DNA from 2 places in the Mesorhizobium sp. P3_A9 genome. Region 1 is predicted to be linked to the other one. Evidence: predicted binding sites of a transcription regulator. Region 1 holds the regulator's gene; the other holds the start of a gene.

Evidence for each region. The regulator HrcA, encoded in region 1, represses chaperone genes, less so after heat shock. The targets are predictions, from matches to a motif close to GTTAGCACTCNCNNNNNGNGAGTGCTAAC.
Region 2: a site for HrcA is predicted at 1,791-1,819, ahead of groES (co-chaperone GroES). Genes of this name have one in related genera too.

What each region holds. Positions count from the first base shown of each region.
Region 1 is NZ_JBFUGJ010000393.1:1,148-4,919, reverse strand. It holds gene rph (ribonuclease PH) at 1-675, opposite strand, end outside; gene hrcA (heat-inducible transcriptional repressor HrcA) at 867-1,952, shown strand; gene AC1DX0_RS30790 (hypothetical protein) at 1,976-2,173, shown strand; gene AC1DX0_RS30785 (PQQ-dependent sugar dehydrogenase) at 2,270-3,634, shown strand.
Region 2 is NZ_JBFUGJ010000031.1:2,695-5,459, forward strand. It holds gene AC1DX0_RS07835 (hypothetical protein) at 1-767, opposite strand, end outside; gene AC1DX0_RS07840 (class I SAM-dependent methyltransferase) at 853-1,653, shown strand; gene groES (co-chaperone GroES) at 1,882-2,178, shown strand; gene groL (chaperonin GroEL) at 2,240-2,765, shown strand, end outside.

The sequences.
Region 1 (3,772 bases):
GCCCTTCTTGGCGAGGCCCATCAATTCCCCGAACTGATCCTCGGAAAACGGCTCGCCCTCGGCGGTGCCCTGGATCTCGACGATGCCGCCCTTGCCGGTCATGACGAAATTGGCGTCGGTGCCGGCCGAGGAATCCTCGAGATAGTCGAGGTCGATGACCGGCTGGCCGTCATGGATGCCGCAGGAAATCGCCGCGACGTGGTCCTTCAGCACCTTGGCAACGCTCGCCATCTGGCGTGCTTCCATCCAGCGCAGGCAGTCATACAGCGCCACCCAGCCGCCGGTGATCGAGGCGGTGCGGGTGCCGCCATCGGCCTGGATGACGTCGCAATCGACGGTGATCTGCTGTTCGCCCAGCGCCTGCAGATCGACCACGGCGCGCAGCGAGCGGCCGATGAGGCGCTGGATTTCCAGCGTGCGGCCGCCCTGCTTGCCGGCGGAGGCCTCGCGGCGCATGCGCTCGCCGGTAGAGCGCGGCAGCATGCCATATTCGGCGGTGACCCAGCCCTTGCCGGAATTGCGCATCCAGCCCGGGACCTTTTCCTCGAGGCTGGCGGTGCACAGGACATGGGTATCGCCGAACTTCACCAGGCACGAGCCTTCGGCATGCTTGGAGACGCCGCGCTCGAAGGAGATGGCGCGCATTTCGTCGAATTGGCGTTTGGAGGGGCGCATTCAGGCTTCTTTCTTGTCACTTTTTGGAATCTTGGCCGGCTTGTAGCCGCATGGGGCGCATGGCGCAAAGGAAAATGGCCTGACGACCCCGCCCCGATGATCTGACACAGACACCGGGTGATCTGACACAGACACCGGGTTGCGCGGCCCCGGCGTAGGTCTATATCTTGAGACCGGAGGTTTTTGGCCACATGACCAAAGCAGTCGCCGAACCCAGTCTGCTGTCGCCCGCTCTGCAATCGCTGGATATGCGCTCGCGCGACATCTTCCGGCGCATCGTCGATTCCTATCTCAGGGATGGCGAACCCGTGGGCTCGCGCAGCCTGTCGCGCATCCTGCCCTCCTCGCTRTCGCCGGCCACCATCCGCAACGTGATGAGCGACCTCGAGCATCTCGGGCTGATCTACGCGCCGCATATTTCGGCCGGACGGCTGCCGACGCAGGCCGGCCTGCGTTTCTTCGTCGACGCCTTCATGGAACTTGGCGACCTCTCCGACGAGGAGCGCCGCACCATTGAGGCGCAGGTGCGGGCCTCCGGCTCGGGCGCGACGCTGGAACACATGCTGACCGAGGCCAGCCAGATGCTGTCGGGCATGTCGCGCGGCGCCGGCCTGGTGCTGGCCGCCAAGAACGAGGTGGCGCTGAAGCATATCGAATTCATCCAGCTGGAGCCGACCAAGGCGCTTGCCGTGCTGGTGTCGCAGAATGGCGATGTCGAAAACCGCGTCGTCGAACTGCCCGCCGGCATCACCGTCTCGCAACTGCACGAGGCCTCGAATTTCCTCAACGCGCACATTCGCGGCCGTACGCTGGCCGAGGCGCGGGTCGAGATCGCCCGTATCAAGGAAGAGACCAGGGCCGCCCTCGACACGCTGTCGCAGGACCTTGTCGAGAAGGGGCTGGCTGTGTGGGCAGGCGCCGATAGCGGCCTGCCGGCGCGGCTCATCGTGCGCGGCCGCGCCAATCTGCTCGAAAACGTCACCGCCCAGGCCGATATCGAACTGCTGCGGCACCTGTTCGAGGACATGGAGACGCAGGACGGGCTGATCCAGTTGCTTGACCTTGCCGAGGAGGGATCGGGCGTGCGCATCTTCATCGGCTCGGAAAACAAGCTGTTCTCGCTGTCGGGTTCGTCGCTGGTGGTCGCGCCCTATCGCGACAAGGATGCCCGCGTCGTCGGCGCGCTCGGCGTCATCGGCCCGACCCGGCTCAACTATGCCCGCATCGTACCGATGGTCGATTATACGGCGCAGCTGATTTCCCGCATGCTCCGTTGAGCTGAGAACCGAGGAGAAAAAGAATGGCGCTCGAAGAATTCAAGGCCCGGATCAGCCTGCTGCTCGAGGAGATGGTCAACCAGCCGGAGGACCAGCACGAGATCCAGGAACAGCTGCGCGAAAAGCTGCAGGAAATGCGCGCCATGGGCCTGCCGCTGCCGGCCGATCTCGTCGCGCTGGAAAAACGCCTCGACGACGATTTTTTAGCTGCCGGGACATAGACCGGAAACCGGACTTTCGCTTCCAGCGCATCGTGTGAGGCGGAACCCGGGGACAAACCGGCCGTTGGTTTCCTTCGCGACCCGATGGAGGACAAAATGATCCGATTGGCCGGACTGGTGCTTCCCGCCCTCTTTCTCACAGCCACGGCATTCGCCCAGCAGGTGGACCATCCGGTGCTGAAGGGCGCGGCCGCCTTCGGCGACTGGCGCGCCGACAGACCGGGCGTGCGCCGCCTGATCAAGCCGGAAGACCTGCCCAAGCCCTATGTCACCAAGTCCGCCTCGAACGGCGCCGGCCTTGCCGACATGCCGGCAGGCGCGAAACCGCAATTGCCGCCGGGTTTCTCGGCCGAGCTGATCGCGTCCGGCATCGACAATCCGCGTGTCGTGCGCGTCGCACCCAATGGCGACCTGTTCGTCGCCGACAGCGAGGCCAACCAGGTCCGCGTCTACCGCCTGGCCAAGGACAGCGCCAAGCCCGCCGAAGACGGCATCTTTGCCGGCAATCTCAACCAGCCCTATGGCATTGCCTTCTATCCGCCAGGCGATGACCCGCAATGGGTCTATGTCGCCAACAGCGACAGCATCGTGCGCTTTGCCTACCGCAAGGGCGACCTGAAGGCGTCAGGCGAACCGGAAACCATCGTCGACAACATTCCCTCGAACCATCACTGGACGCGCGACATCGTTTTTTCGCCTGACGGCAAGACGCTCTATCTGTCGGTCGGCTCGGGTTCGAACGTCGCCGAGGATATGGGCAAGGCGCCGGATGGCGGCCTGGACGCGTGGGTCAAGGCGAAGCCGCTGGGCGCCACCTGGGGCTCCGAAGAAGGCCGCGCCGACGTGCAGGCCTTCGACCCGGACGGCAAGAATGGCCGCATCGTCGCCACCGGCCTGCGCAATTGTTCGGGCATGACCGTCCAGCCGGCGACCGGCGCGCTGTGGTGCGTCGTCAACGAGCGCGATGCGCTCGGCGACAATGTGCCCACCGAATACGCCACCTCGGTCAGGGACGGCGCCTTTTACGGCTGGCCCTGGTACTATATCGGCAACCACGAGGACCCGCGCTACAAGGGCGCGCGTCCCGATCTTGCCGGCAAGGCAACCATTCCCGACGTGCTGATGCAGGCGCATTCGGCGCCGCTCAACATCGCCTTCTACGACCGCAAGGACTTGCCCGCCGACAGCGGCTTTCCCAAGGAATACAGGGGTGACGCCTTTGTCGCCCTGCACGGTTCGTGGAATCGCGGCAACAGGACCGGCTACAAGGTCGTCCGCTTGCTGTTCAGGGATGGCAAGCCGACCGGCGAATACGAGGATTTCATGACCGGCTTCGTCGTCTCCAATGGCGAGGTGTGGGGCCGGCCGGTGGGCGTGGCGGTGGCGGCCGATGGCGCGCTGATCATGACCGAGGACGGCAACGGCACGATCTGGCGCGTGACCTATGGCGGGCGGTCCTGAGGAGGTTGCTTGGGCAGCGCAGGCCCCCTCACCCGGATTGCCGAAACCGAATTGCGAAGGGCAATTCGGGGCAATCCGACCTCTCCCCGGCGGGGAGAGGAGCCGTTCAGCGCCGGCGCCTTCCTCTTCTCCCCTCGC
Region 2 (2,765 bases), on a different contig from region 1:
CGGCCGGGAGTGTTGTTGGCATCGAGGAGGATGGCCCTGCCCTCATGCATGACGAAATCGAATTTCCCGTAGTCGAAGCCGAGTTCGCGCCGCCGCTCGCGCATTTCGTCGGGAACCGGGACGGGCTCACGCCGAATCGTTTCCGATGCCTTGACCAGTCTGTTCGGCGAGACGTAGCGGGTGCAGCGCTCGCGCTCGCCGCAAAACACCCAGAAACGCGCCGCAAAGCCGTCGGGTTCTCGTTCCGGAATGAATTTTTCCACCACCAGGTCATCGTTCTCGAAGACGCTGTCTGGAACCTCGCCGAGAGATCCATAGACCTCATAGCGCTGCAGGGTTGGCAGATGCGGAAAAGGCGGCGGCTTGCCCGCGCGTTTCGATCGCCGGTTGAGGAGTGTCTCCGGAATACCCTGATTGTTGAGGTTGCTCTTGACGATGACCGGGCCATGCCAGCTGTCGTCTTCTGATATCAGAGCCCCGCTGATCCGCCTTTTGGAGATATCGGACGCACCGACATTGAGGCAGAACGGAAACCGCTTGGCATAGGCGACATGATCCGCCGGTGTCAGCGTCGCATCGACATGCAGAACCGCGATATCGGCGTCTTGTGTCTTTGACGGGCCCTGCTGAATCCGGACCGAATGGCCACGCCTTTTCAGGTGCTCCAGAACATCGAAAAGCAGATAGGGGCTGCCCCTGCGCAACAGGAGGTTGCGCTTACCCAGAAACCGGTCGTGCTCATGCGTTATGACGACTATGCGCGACACGGCTTTCCCCTTGGCTTCAATGCCCGCTTCTATTAAGCGGCTCTAATCGATCGATGCCAGACTTTCCTGGCTCCAACGGGTTTGAATGACAAATCATTGGGATAACTATCATCGGCACTGGAAGCTGCTGGACGCTCCGCTGCGGCCAACCGCGGAAACCGTCGGCATATTCGATCGCGAACTTGATCTCGGAAATGCCGATGTCCTTCTGCTCGGCGTGACCCCCGAACTGGCAGTCCTGGGCAGGTCGATGTTGGCGATCGATCAATCGGCAACCATGATTTCCGGGGTTTGGGCCGGCGACAACGCCTCGCGAAGGGCGATGGCGGGAAATTGGCTCAGCCTCCCCGTGGAGCGGGCAAGCTTCGACGCCGTCATCGGCGACGGCTGCCTGTCGGCGGTCGATTCCAGAGCCGCCCGCCATGCGCTGTTTGCCGAAATCGCAAGGGTGCTGAAGCCCGGCAGGCGTGCGGCGATCCGCGTTTTTGCACAGCCGGAAGCGGCGGAGGACCTGCGCGGCATCGAGGCGCTGGTCTTGGCCGGCGGGGTCGAGAATTTCCACGCGCTCAAATGGCGCATCGCGATGGCGTGCACGAGCGACGACTGCGATTTCGCAATCAAGGTGCGAACGATCCGCGACACGTTCGACATCCTGTTCCCCGACCGGGAAATTCTTGCCACACGGACGGGATGGAGCATGACGTCGATCAACACGGTCGATGTTTATGCCGGCTCAGACATAAGCTACAGCTTCGCGACGCTGGCCATGCTGATCGACGAGGCGAACAGCTGGTTCGGCGACGTACGCATCGTGCCGAGCGGCTCCTATCCGCTGGCCGAACGGTGCCCGCTTCTGGTTCTTGGATCGCCTGCTCCTCGACTTTGAAACTCGGGAGATCGGGCAGCGTTCGGGCGGCAAGCCTTATTTTGCGCAATCGCGCGGCTGCACGAGAAAAATTTCCCGCCATTGCGCCTCCCCGCGCGCCTTGACTCTGCGAGGTCGGCGGCCTATTTCAGCGCCACGTTAGCACTCGCCCTTGGTGAGTGCTAACCACATGTCCGGCTTCGCCGGATAGAGGAACTGTTTCTCACCGTTCTCATCGAGGAAGAAAAAATGGCAAAGTCGAAGTTCCGCCCGCTTCATGACCGCGTGGTCGTTCGCCGGGTCGAATCCGAATCCAAGACCGCCGGCGGGATCATCATCCCGGATACGGCYAAGGAAAAGCCGCAGGAAGGCGAGATCATCGCRGTRGGRTCCGGCGCTCGTGACGAAGCTGGCAAGCTGGTCCCGCTGGACGTCAAGGCTGGCGACCGCATCCTGTTCGGCAAGTGGTCGGGCACCGAAGTCAAGCTCAATGGCGAAGACCTTCTGATCATGAAGGAATCCGACATCATGGGCATCATCGGCTGATTATCGGCCTCACCGTCAACTGAATTCGGGCTTACCCCAAGCCCCTGCCAGGAGCTAAAAAATGGCTGCTAAAGACGTAAAATTCTCCCGTGATGCCCGCGAGCGCATGCTGCGCGGCGTCAACATCCTCGCCGACGCGGTGAAGGTCACGCTCGGCCCCAAGGGCCGCAACGTCGTCATCGACAAGTCGTTCGGCGCCCCGCGCATCACCAAGGACGGCGTCACCGTCGCCAAGGAAATCGAACTTGAAGACAAGTTCGAYAACATGGGCGCGCAGATGGTCCGCGAAGTTGCTTCGAAGACCAACGACATCGCCGGCGACGGCACCACGACCGCGACCGTTCTGGCGCAGTCGATCGTCCAGGAAGGCCACAAGGCCGTTGCCGCCGGCATGAACCCGATGGACCTGAAGCGCGGCATCGATCTGGCCGTCACCGAAGTCGTCGCGGCTCTCGGCAAGGCTGCCAAGAAGATCAAGACCTCCGAGGAAGTTGCCCAGGTCGGCACGATCTCGGCCAATGGCGACGAGTCGGTCGGCYKSATGATCGCSGAAGCGATGCAGAAGGTCGGCAARGAAGGCGTCATCA